One region of the Tuberibacillus sp. Marseille-P3662 genome, then DNA from elsewhere that is predicted to be linked to it. Evidence: riboswitches for the same ligand, from Rfam matches in the RefSeq annotation. Region 1 holds a riboswitch; each other region holds the start of a gene.

Region 1 (3,946 bases):
CGAAAACTTTAAGTGTTGCAGAATTAAATACTCCCCCTCCTTCAAATTCGACTGACCCAAAACCAGCGAATAAAGGGTTATTGGCGAAGGACCGTCAAAACAAAAATGAATCTGCTGAACAGACCCATGGTCAAAAGGCTAAGAAAAGTCAGTCATCCAATCATCAAGCAGATTCTAAAAAAGCAGCTACCGAAAGGCAGCATCATTCGATGGCGAACGACTCTAAGAAAGGTCATCAATCCTCAACAAACAAACAAGAGAAAAACAAACAAGCCAAGGATAAACAAGAGAAGAACAAGCAAGAGAAGAACAAACAAGAGAAGAATAAACATAAGGAAAAACAGCAAGGCAAAGCAAAGGTTACTCAACATCAAGGCCATGAACATAGACAAAAGAAGGGAATTCAATCGCCTGGCAAAGGTCAACCTATCCGTGTTGAAAAAAGAGGTGTAAAATGATACTTAGAGAAATTTTAGATGCTTTTATCCATACCCTTTCATTAAAACCGGTTTTAGAGCCGTTGTATAAAGATAAGCCGATGACTATTAATATCCAATCAACCCATGAACAAGTCTGGATGCGACTGAACCAAGAAGGGGGTCACGTCCTTGAGTCTAATCCCGAAACGGCTGATGTGTTTTTGAGCGGTCAGGATAAAGTGATTGAAGCAGCTATGACAGGCGCTGAACCTATGCTTTCATTGCAAAAAAATGGCCACCTTAATACACAAGGTAGCCAGAACCATTTGCTAGCGCTCGAATCGCTTTTTTTGTTAACAGGTCACAAGTCCCACTTATTTCATAACCATTGATAATGACCGGATAATCTCATAAAAGGACGCTTTGTCACCGAACGAATCGAAGATGTTATGCTGCTGATCTAAAATCACGGTTGTGGGCACCCCGCTGCATTGATAATCATCATAAGTGGTTGTCCCATTATCTTTTAAAACTGGAAACGGTAACTCGTGATTGTTCATGAATTCAACGCCATTAGCGGCATCCGCTTCTCTGCCTGTAACATTAATCGTGAGAAAGGCTAAGGCATCATGATCCATTGTTTGGTAAAAATTTGTTTTCTTTGGTAGGTCTTTTTGACAATCAGGACACCATGATACCCAGAATGTAATCATTACGGGCTTTCCCTGATAGTCCGATAGTGATACGAATTCATTTGTTTGAGCATTAATGAGGTTAAAGTCGGGTGCTTTCATGATTTTCAACACCTTTCAGATAGTCACTAATACTATCATGCCTTAAAATAATATAGTTGACAATCCAATTGTATAGCGCTATTATTCAGAATAATATTAAATGTTTCTTATCCAGAGAGGTGGAGGGTCTGGCCCTATGAAGCCCGGCAACCACCGGAGATGTTCCGGAAAGGTGCCAAATCCTGCAGGCAGAAGGCTTGAGAGATAAGGTTAGTGATCTGATTGAATAACCTCTGTCTCTTAGGCAGGGGTTTTAATAATTTTTTAGTTTTTTGATAAAAATGCATTGACAAAATATTTGGGCATTGGTATTATTTTTATTAATAAGTTGATGCGTTAACTTAATAAAGTGATTCTTATCCAGAGAGGTGGAGGGACTGGCCCTGTGAAGCCCGGCAACCCCGGAAATTGTTCCGGAAAGGTGCCAAATCCTGCAGGTATCATGCCTGAAAGATAAGATAGGCCCATATCCCAACCTCTTATCTTTTCAAGGTAAGAGGTTTTTTTTCATTGAATACCGGCTTTTTGGCCGAAAATATAGGAGGGTATTGTTTTATGACAGATCAAGACAAGCAGTATGCGTTAGAAACGGTGTTATTACACGGTGGACAGGAACCAGATTCAGCGACAGGAGCGAGAGCTGTACCTATTTATCAAACCACATCTTATGTTTTCAACAGCACTGAACATGCGCAGGCTCTATTCGGATTAGAAGAGCCGGGAAACATTTATACCCGCATCAATAATCCAACAGTTGAGGTGTTTGAGAATCGGTTAGCGCAATTGGAAGGTGGTGTCGGTGCGCTAGCAACCGCATCAGGGGCAGCAGCGATTACTTATGCTATTTTGACCATGGCTCAAAGTGGCGATGAAATTGTTGCAGCTTCGGAATTATATGGCGGAACATATAGTCTTTTTGCGAATACACTTCCTAGATATGGAATCAATGTGACGTTCGTGGATCCCAATGATAGCAATCAACTTAAGTCAGCAATAACTGATAAAACAAAAGCTGTTTTTGCAGAAATTATCGGTAATCCTAGTTTGAATGTTCTGGATATTGAAACGGTAGCTGGTATTGCGCACGATAATGGTATACCTTTAGTTGTCGATAATACATTTGCAACGCCTTATGCTTGCCAACCGATTAAGTGGGGAGCCGACATCGTCGTTCACTCAGCAACAAAATGGATAGGCGGTCACGGTAACTCAATTGGAGGTGTGATTGTCGACGGAGGGACCTTTGATTGGGCTAACGGACGCTTCCCTGATTTTACGACACCTGATGAAAGTTACCATGGTTTGCGCTATGCCCAAGATTTGGGTGCGGCGGCTTTTATTACGAAAGCAAGAGTCCAACTCTTAAGAGATACAGGGGCGGCTTTAAGTCCATTTAATGCGTTTTTACTATTACAAGGACTTGAAACTTTGCATCTAAGAATTAAAGCGCATAATGACAATGCGGAAAAAATCGCTGAATACCTAAAAAATAGTAAAAACGTAGATTGGGTGCTACATCCAAGTCTTCCTGAACATCCGGCGTATGAGCTGGCTGATAAGTATCTTGATAACAGTGCAGGATCAATCGTCACATTTGGTATCAAAGGTGGTCGTCAAGCGGGTCGAGAGTTAATCAATAATATTGATCTGTGGTCGCACTTGGCTAACGTTGGTGATGCCAAATCCTTAATCATTCATCCAGCAACAACCACACATCAGCAGCTGAGTGATGAGGCACTCAAAAATTCTGGTGTTACCGAAGATTTAGTTCGCTTATCTGTAGGAATTGAAAACATCGATGATTTAATTGCAGCGTTAGATACAGCACTTGATTATGCTGTCAAGCAAGCGAATCCGTCAACGATTGGGTGATTTTTATAATAAGGCTCTGTTAAACGTAACTGTTGATTCTAGCTCCAGGCGTTCGCTTTCCGCGGGCAACGCTTCAGCCTCCTCGGAAGACAACCACTTCCTGCGGGGTCTTCAGCTGTTGCTTTTCCCGCAGGAGTCTCACGCCTTCCTCTCCAATCAACGAAGGGCAAACAACAACAATGACCTTTAACATAGCCTATAACAAAAGGGGATAACAGCCGATGAAAAGAAGTTTAAGCGAACGATTAGCAGAAGGCCCTGTGATTTGCGGTGAAGGTTACTTGTTTGAGTTGGAACGTCGAGGTTATCTGCAGGCAGGATCCTTTGTACCTGAAGTGGCACTTGATAATCCTGAGGCATTGAAGCAAACCTATCGGGATTATATGAATGCGGGTTCCGATGTTGTATTAGCATTTACTTACAATGCTCATCGTGAAAAGATGCGGATTATTGACAAGGAAGATTTGTTAGAACCGCTTAACCGTCAAGCCATTCGCTTGGCTAAAGAAGTTGCGCAGGAACACCCGGAAGAGGAAGCCTTAGTTGCTGGGAATATCTCCAATACCAATATTTTTAATCCAGATAATGAGGCATCTAAACAGCAAATTCGAGACATGTTTGCTGAAATGATTAGTTGGTGCGTTGATGAAGGCGTTGACTTCATCAACGGTGAAACATTTTATTATCATGAAGAAGCGTTGATTGCATTAGAGGAAGTACAGAAGCAAGGTCTTCCTGCTGTCATTACATTAGGTCTTATGGGTGAGAATAGGCTTAGGGACGGCTATATGGCCGAAGAATCGTGTAAAATTTTAGAAGATCATGGCGCGACTGTCGTCGGTATGAATTGCTTCCGGGGGC
Region 2 (3,946 bases), on a different contig from region 1:
CCGTAAAAAGGATGTCATATCATGAAAAAGCACATCATTGTCATCCTTTTGTTTACTTTATGTTTATCACAATTGGCTGGATGCGCTGGTGAACAGCAGGAAAAAGATGATTCTAGAACAATAATGGAGCAAGAGAAAGGTAAACCAGAATTTGCTCAGCAAGAAATCGGCGGTAGTCTTCATAAGTGGTATCAAAAAAATATTACGGGGAAACATGTGAAAATCGCCATACTGGATACGGGAATTGATAGGGAAAGTAAAGACCTTTCAGTTATCAAAGGCAGAAATTTTGTGGGCAATGATCCGGAAAAATTTGATGTTGATAATGGTCATGGCACGAAGATTACCGGGATTATTGGTGCACGAGAAAACCATTTTAACATGCGCGGTATTGCTCCCAAGTCTGACTTATATATTGCGAAAGTGGCCGATGAAAATGGAAACGTTAAATATGAGAACCTCATTGATGGAATTAACTGGGCAATTAAACAAAACGTTAATGTCATTAACATTAGTTTAGAATTCCAAAAAGGGAACTCTAAACTACATGAGGCAATCAAAAGGGCAGCTAACAAAAACATCATTATTATTGCCTCATCAGGAAATATTCTATATCCCGATGACACACATAATTCTTATCCAGGAACATACCCTGAAGTCATTAGTGTAGGCATGCTGAATACGGAAGGTAAGATATATTCCGATGAGTTTAAGAAGAAGAAAGTTGATGTGTATGCCCCGGGGGAAGACATTGTTTCTCTTTGGTTCGATAACAAAATGACGCTTGATACAGGGGTGTCATATGCGACGGCTTATACATCGGGCTACGCAGCTTTAATCATTCAGAAAAAAAGACAAAATGGAGAAAGCTATAATCAACCGCTGATAAAAAATGCATTGCAAGAAAATCTGCAAAAATATATAAAGAGTCAGCGACCTATTTCTCTTGTTTTACTTTTAGCTGTTAAGATGATTAGCATTGTATATGTTATAGGATTAGTGGGCTTCCTGTTAGTGTACTTCATCAGGAAAAGGAAAAGACAAATCAATTTCCCCAAAAAAACAGTCACCATTAGTCTTTCTTTGCTTGTCATCTTGAATATACTGGCTGTGATTGTTTCTCTACTAGGAGGCAAATATCATTTCTGACAAGAGAAGTGTTTCTACCCATGTGAGTTCTGGAGGACTACTGGTTTAAAAATAGCCAATTCCATGTTATAGAATAAACAAAGCAGCCACCGCTCTTATATGGGCAATGGCTGCTTTAACGTATCTGGTTCATTTTATATATGGCAGCTGGCCAGACCATTCTTCTGCAGATAATCTTGATGGTACTCTTCAGCTTTATAAAACGTTGAAGCTGGTGTAATTTCGGTTACGATGGGACGCTTGTAGGCACCAGAATTAACTTTATCTGCCCTTGACCGTTCAGCGGCTGCTTTTTGATCGTTGTCGTGATAAAAAATAGCGGATCTGTATTGTTCCCCAACGTCGTCACTTTGTCGGTTAAGCTGGGTTGGGTCATGATTTTCCCAAAATAAGTTGAGCAAGGCATCATAACTGACCACATTTGGGTCAAATTCAACTTGAACGACTTCAGCATGACCGGTTTTTCCTGATTTCACATCTTCATAGGACGGATTTTCGTAATCCCCTCCAAGATAACCCACTGTTGTCTGTTTCACACCGTCAACGTCCCGGAAAAAGGCTTCTGAACCCCAGAAGCATCCAGCGCCAAAAGTTGCAATCGCCATTTTTGTATAACTCCCTTCGTTGCTTATAATAATGATCATACGAATACAATTAAAAATCCCTCTTCATCAATAAGAAGAGGGATTGGCAGGCTTTATTCATCCGTCTCTTCTTATTTTTCGGCGAATCACCGCAGGAATTAGCACGGTATCCATATGGATCCGTTGCCGAGGTTTCAAAGGGCCAGTCCCTCCACCTCTCTAAATAAGAAGTAAGCTTCATTTTTTTTATAATAAATCTAATATATTCTACAGTAGGCACTGATGTCAATGAATTTGTATGTATTTTTTGCTTAGTTCATCAGAAACTAATCATGCATCAATCATCTAATGACGAAAGGGATGGATTCTCTTGGCAAAAGATGTATTGTGTGAAGTTGAAAATTGTGTCTATTGGGGAGAAGGTAACAAGTGTCATGCTGATGCCATTTATGTCATCAGTCATAATGGGACAAAAGCCTCAGACCAAGAGGAAACGGACTGTAAGACGTTTGAACCTCGACACTAATGAATGAGGAAGACAGCCATACGGCTGTCTTTCTTCACCCAATTTTATCTATAAAATTTATTTTGCCTATAAAATTTTTTCTTAACTACTTGAAAAACAGGATTAAAAACTGGTTTAATGGGTCATGGCAAAGCCTTTTTATTATAACTTTTTGATTGTGGTTTATAAAATAATTTAACCGATAGATTTGGGGTGACAGGCTGTGAATGAAGAAGAGGCTCAATTAGAAGAATCACGTGATGTGGTGATCAGTGCGATAGCTCAAACCATGGTGATTTATGGCGTTACACCTTCCGTAGGGCGGATTTATGGCTTACTTTACTTTTCCGATCGTCCCTTGTCCATGGATGAAATTAAAGAACAAGTGGCGATGAGCAAAGGCAGCGTTAGCAACGGTCTTAGAGAATTGATGGATACCGAGATGGTCAGTAAGGTTTGGAAAAAGGGGCAACGAAAAGATCATTTCATCGCTGAAAAGGACTTTTTTAAGAACTATTTAAACTTCTTTGCGAAAAAATTACGTCAGGAAAGAAGTGTTTTGCTAAAAGCAACGGAAAAAGCTCGACCTGATCTTCTTGAACTAAGAAACAATACAGAATCAGAGGAGCTGCAAGAACAAATTGATCAAGATTTAGAACGGATTAGCGAAACGACTGACTATTTGGATTGGACCTTGCGCCTAGCTTATGCTATGGAAACACGGGATATCTTTGATTACTTCCCAAAAGTTCGTTCTGACAGCGGCGAGTCCCATGAATGATCCAAATGTTAAAATCGATAACGTTTATCAGAGTAACTAAAAAGTCCTACATGTGAGGGCTTTTTTTATGTATGTAAAGATACTGTATGTCCCATCTTTAATTTGATATAATAGTGAAGATTCATATGATATTATTTGACTCAGTTTTCATAAAGTCTTCAAACTATTTTTTGAATTTGTCTGGTAAGATAGTTTATAAATAGAAAGAAATGGGGGGGATTCGCCATGACTAAGAATCACGAACAAGCAAAAAAGAAGCAGCGACGTATACAAAGAGACAAAGCAAAACAGACAAAAAAACAGCGGCAGTGGATAGTTTTGGGGACCGTGTTTATATTGCTTCTTGTCTTTATCATATTAGGTATTGCTTTGAGCCGGCAGGATTCGTCAGATCAGGACACAAGTCAAAATGATCAGCAAGGGTTGAGTTACGAAGGGCAACCTATGACAGGGGACTCAGATGCTCCGGTTAAAGTCGTGGAATTTGGGGACTATCGTTGCATGTATTGCGGTCAATTCGACCAACAAATTTTTCCGCAGTTAAAGAAGCATTTTATTGATACAGGAAAAGTCCAATTTTACTTTATTAATAATACGGTGATTGATCAGAATTCCGTGAAAGCAGCTAACGCCTCTGAAGCGATTTTTGACTTGGCCCCTGATCATTTTTGGGTGTTTCATCATGAACTGTATGATCGGCAAAAAAGTGAAAACGTCAAATGGGTAACGGACGAGCTGTTAGTAGATGCCGCGAAGCAAACAGTTCCGGAGCTTGATATGGGATCATTTAAAGCAGCTCTAGATGATATGAGTTATAAAGATGAGGTTAGCGGGGATAAATCAATGGCCATGTCACTCGATTTACAAGGAACGCCAATGGTGTTTGTCGACGGTGAACTCATACAAGATCCATTTGACTATAAGGCG
Region 3 (3,946 bases), 1.4 Mb from region 1:
TTAACGGTCGAGGCAGTTATTGCGGATCAATGGCAGTTCGCATCTAATCTAGAAGGGATTCCTCTTGATAAAACCAATCTCATTTATCAGGTTGCTGCGGATGTTGCGAAATTATATGGACAATCGCTGCCACCGCTTGCTTTGACGATCTCAAGCGACATTCCTCCGGCCCGTGGATTAGGAAGCAGCGCCGCAGCTGTTGTTGCTGGTATTGAAGTGGCAGATGTCTTTGCTGGACTGAACTTGGATCGACAATCGAAGCTGAATATGGCCGCAAATATTGAAGGGCATCCTGATAATGTAGCCCCTTCCTTGTATGGGGGGTTGGTGATTGCGCACCAACCATTAGAAGGGGAGACGACGGTTGTTCCGATAGCGCCATCGGATGTTGACTTAGTGGCCTTCATTCCAGAACGACTATTAGAAACAAAAACAGCTAGGAGCGTGTTACCTGACACTCTCAAGCATTCGACAGCTGTGAAAGGCAGTTCAGCCGCTAATCTGTTTGTCGCCGCAGCTTTGCAAGGCGATTGGGTAACCGCAGGACGGATGATGGATGAGGACACCTTGCATCAGCCTTACCGGAAAGCGCTCATTCCAGAAATGGATCAAGTCATGGCTGATGCCAATGCGTTCGGCGCCTATGGTACAGCACTAAGCGGGGCGGGGCCAACGATGCTCGTATTCTGTCCGGTGAATGTTTCCGGACGATTTGTTACCCATTTAAGAAAACAGTATCCGGATCATCATTTGGAACAACTTAAAATCGTTCAATCAGGCGTCCATGTAGAGCCGCGAGCCACCTTGGATCCTGTTAAGAGTTTATAATCCTCCTGATGTGGAGGATTTTTTACTTTATTCATGTACACATCGTCCATGATAAGTAGTATAGTAGAAGGGTCATGATGTAGGAGGACAAGCGATGAATATTCAGATTCAATCGATGGACAAGCGCAGCGCGGTCCGCATATCACAATGGCACTATGAAGATCCATACAGTCTATATAATGTTGGTGAAGATGCCGTCGATGAATTTCTTGAGAACGACTACTATGCTGTGTTCGATCTGCAAGAGGGGCTGATCGGCTTTTTTTGTCTCGGACGTGTCGCACAAGTTCCTGGAGGTTATGAATGTCATGCCTACGAGAACCGGATGGATGTCATTGATATAGGTCTAGGCATGCGACCCGATATGACAGGTCAAGGGTTCGGATGTGAATTTATTCACCATTGTCTTATTCAGGCCAAAGACATGTATCCGCAAGTCAAAGTGTTTCGTTTGACCGTTGCCACTTTTAACTTAAGAGCGATTAAAGTTTATGAACGGCTTGGCTTTCAGGCTGGAATGCACTTCGTCAACCCAATCGGCCTTGAATTTATGACCATGTTGAAAAAGGCTGAATAATGGAACTTTAGTAAACGACTACTGAGTGCAATAGGTTTCGTCATTAAGCTTGGCGATAAGCCAAGTTTTCTTTATTGACATAGTCCTATCACCATGCTACAATTCAATCATTCTTTTAAAAACTTCATTCATATCAATCTCTTATCAAGAGTGGTGGAGGGTCTGGCCCTATGAAACCCGGCAACCTTTAAATGTAACTATATTTAAAACGGTGCCAATTCCTGCAAAGCAAGTGCTGCTTTGGAAGATGAGAGGAAGGACTTCGATTTCAAACGGTTAGCCTTTCTGCTCATTTGAGTGGGAAGGTTTTTTAGTTACAGGAAATATAGGAGGTGCATCATGATTCAACTAGAGAATCTCCACAAATCGTTTCAGACAAGCCATGGGACGATTGACGCTGTTAAAGACGTTAGCTTAACGATAGACGATGGTGAGATCTTCGGGATTATTGGCTATAGTGGTGCCGGGAAAAGTACATTAATTCGCTTGTTAAATAATCTTGAAGAGCCGACATCAGGTACTGTGACCGTTGCTGACAGAAAGCTCTCACAACTGAATAATAAGCATTTACGAAATGCTCGGCGCGACATAGGGATGATCTTTCAACATTTTAACCTTTTGTGGTCCCGTACCGTTCAGGAAAATATTGAGTTCCCCTTAGAGATTGCCGGTGTATCCAAGAAAAAGCGACAAAAGCGGTCTCAGGAATTGATTGAACTTGTCGGTCTTGAAGGTCGCGGTGATGCGTACCCATCGCAGTTAAGCGGGGGGCAAAAACAACGTGTTGGCATTGCGCGGGCCCTTGCTAATGATCCACAGGTGTTACTTTGTGATGAAGCGACATCGGCTCTTGATCCGAAAACAACAGATTCGATTCTCGATTTATTGGTCGATATCAATAAGACATTGGGCTTAACGGTTGTGATCATTACTCACGAGATGCATGTCATCCGGAAAATTAGTCATCGCGTAGCGGTAATGGAAGACGGTGAGGTTGTGGAACAAGGTGATGTGATCGATGTCTTTAAAAATCCAAAACAATCGATCACGAAAGACTTTGTAAAGCAAGTGACTGAGGCAGAAAACACAGAAGAGACCATCCAGTTCCTGACTGAGAAGTTTAGTGGTGGAAAAATTGTTAAGTTGACGTTTGTTGGTGAGAATACACACAAACCGTTCATTAATGAGTTGTTCCGGGAAACAAATATAAGCATCAATATTTTACAAGGCAATGTGTCACAAGCTCAAGGCAGTGCCTACGGAACCTTGTATTTGCAACTAGAGGGACAAGAAGCGGGTATTAATGAGGCGATTGACTATTGCCGCAAGCGGAATGTCGACGTGGAGGTGGTCAGCCATGTTACATGAATTATTTCCAAATGTTGATTGGCTGGAAATGTGGCAAGCCACCCTTGAGACACTATTTATGACGGTGATTTCCGTTGCCGCAACATTCATTTTAGGTATTATTTTGGGATTATTGTTATTTGTGACGAGCAAAGGCAATCTGTTTGAAAATGTGGTCATTAATAAAATGATCGCTGCCATTGTGAACATTTTTCGATCCATTCCGTTTATTATTTTACTGATTTTACTCATTCCGTTTACCGTCTTTCTTGTCGGTACCATGCTTGGTGCCAAGGCAGCTTTACCTGCTCTAATTATTGCGGCGGCCCCTTTCTATGCCCGGCTTGTTGAAATAGGGTTACGGGAAATTGACAAAGGTGTGATTGAAGCAGCGCAATCGATGGGCGCAACCAAGCTGCAAATTGTTCGTAAGGTGTTGCTGCCTGAAGCGATGCCTGCCCTGACTTCAGGGATTACAGTAACGGCCATTGCACTCATTGGTAATACAGCGATGGCGGGTGTGGTAGGAGCTGGTGGTCTAGGTAACCTCGCTTATCTTGAAGGCTATCAACGGAACCACAATGATGTGACATTAATATCAACGGTATGTATTCTAGTGATCGTCTTCGTCATTCAATTAATTGGCGACATTACAACGAAAAAAATAGATAAAAGATAGTGGAGGGTCAAGCAATGAAGAGATTGTTACTTTTATTAATAACCGTTCTTGTGACGGTTGGATTAGCGGCGTGTGGTCAAAGCAGTTCGGAAGGTAACGGTGATGGACCAACAAAATTAGTTGTCGGTGCGACACCTACGCCACACGCTGAGGTTTTAGAAAAAGCTAAGCCGATTTTAAAAGAAAAAGGCATCGATCTTGAAATTAAGCAATTCCAAGACTATACAACACCTAATAAATTTTTAAGTAAAGGCGAATTGGATGCCAACTATTTTCAACATCAGCCATATTTGAAAAAGCAAAAACAGGAATTTGGTTATAACTTTGTGAGCGCTGGAAAAATTCATATTGAACCGATGGGTGTTTACTCACAGAAATATGATAGCTTAGAGGATATTCCGAAGGGCGGCAAAATCATCATGAGTAACTCGGTTGCGGATACAGGACGGATGCTAATGCTTTTGCAAAAAGGCGGTTTAATTAAACTTGATCCGGATGTGGATCCCGTTAAAGCT

Evidence for each region. A riboswitch is a leader RNA that binds a small molecule or an ion and turns the genes downstream of it on or off. The one in region 1 is predicted to bind S-adenosylmethionine.
Region 2: another riboswitch for S-adenosylmethionine. It lies ahead of msrA (peptide-methionine (S)-S-oxide reductase MsrA); the one in region 1 lies ahead of B9Y89_RS08690 (O-acetylhomoserine aminocarboxypropyltransferase/cysteine synthase family protein).
Region 3: another riboswitch for S-adenosylmethionine. It lies ahead of B9Y89_RS16060 (methionine ABC transporter ATP-binding protein); the one in region 1 lies ahead of B9Y89_RS08690 (O-acetylhomoserine aminocarboxypropyltransferase/cysteine synthase family protein).

Annotation. Positions count from the first base shown of each region.
Region 1 covers NZ_FXBS01000006.1:38,264-42,209, forward strand. The annotation lists gene B9Y89_RS08675 (anti-sigma-I factor RsgI family protein) at 1-458, shown strand, start outside; gene B9Y89_RS08680 (SCP2 sterol-binding domain-containing protein) at 455-811, shown strand; gene B9Y89_RS08685 (TlpA disulfide reductase family protein) at 794-1,213, opposite strand; SAM riboswitch class I at 1,318-1,424, shown strand; SAM riboswitch class I at 1,567-1,673, shown strand; gene B9Y89_RS08690 (O-acetylhomoserine aminocarboxypropyltransferase/cysteine synthase family protein) at 1,769-3,085, shown strand; gene B9Y89_RS08695 (homocysteine S-methyltransferase family protein) at 3,307-3,946, shown strand, end outside.
Region 2 covers NZ_FXBS01000002.1:28,760-32,705, reverse strand. The annotation lists gene B9Y89_RS00295 (hypothetical protein) at 1-6, shown strand, start outside; gene B9Y89_RS00290 (S8 family serine peptidase) at 22-1,149, shown strand; gene msrA (peptide-methionine (S)-S-oxide reductase MsrA) at 1,284-1,754, opposite strand; SAM riboswitch class I at 1,862-1,963, opposite strand; gene B9Y89_RS00280 (DUF1540 domain-containing protein) at 2,104-2,259, shown strand; gene B9Y89_RS00275 (GbsR/MarR family transcriptional regulator) at 2,462-3,019, shown strand; gene B9Y89_RS00270 (DsbA family protein) at 3,245-3,946, shown strand, end outside.
Region 3 covers NZ_FXBS01000006.1:1,473,719-1,477,664, reverse strand. The annotation lists gene thrB (homoserine kinase) at 1-828, shown strand, start outside; gene B9Y89_RS16065 (GNAT family N-acetyltransferase) at 923-1,405, shown strand; SAM riboswitch class I at 1,544-1,659, shown strand; gene B9Y89_RS16060 (methionine ABC transporter ATP-binding protein) at 1,745-2,773, shown strand; gene B9Y89_RS16055 (methionine ABC transporter permease) at 2,763-3,431, shown strand; gene B9Y89_RS16050 (MetQ/NlpA family ABC transporter substrate-binding protein) at 3,446-3,946, shown strand, end outside.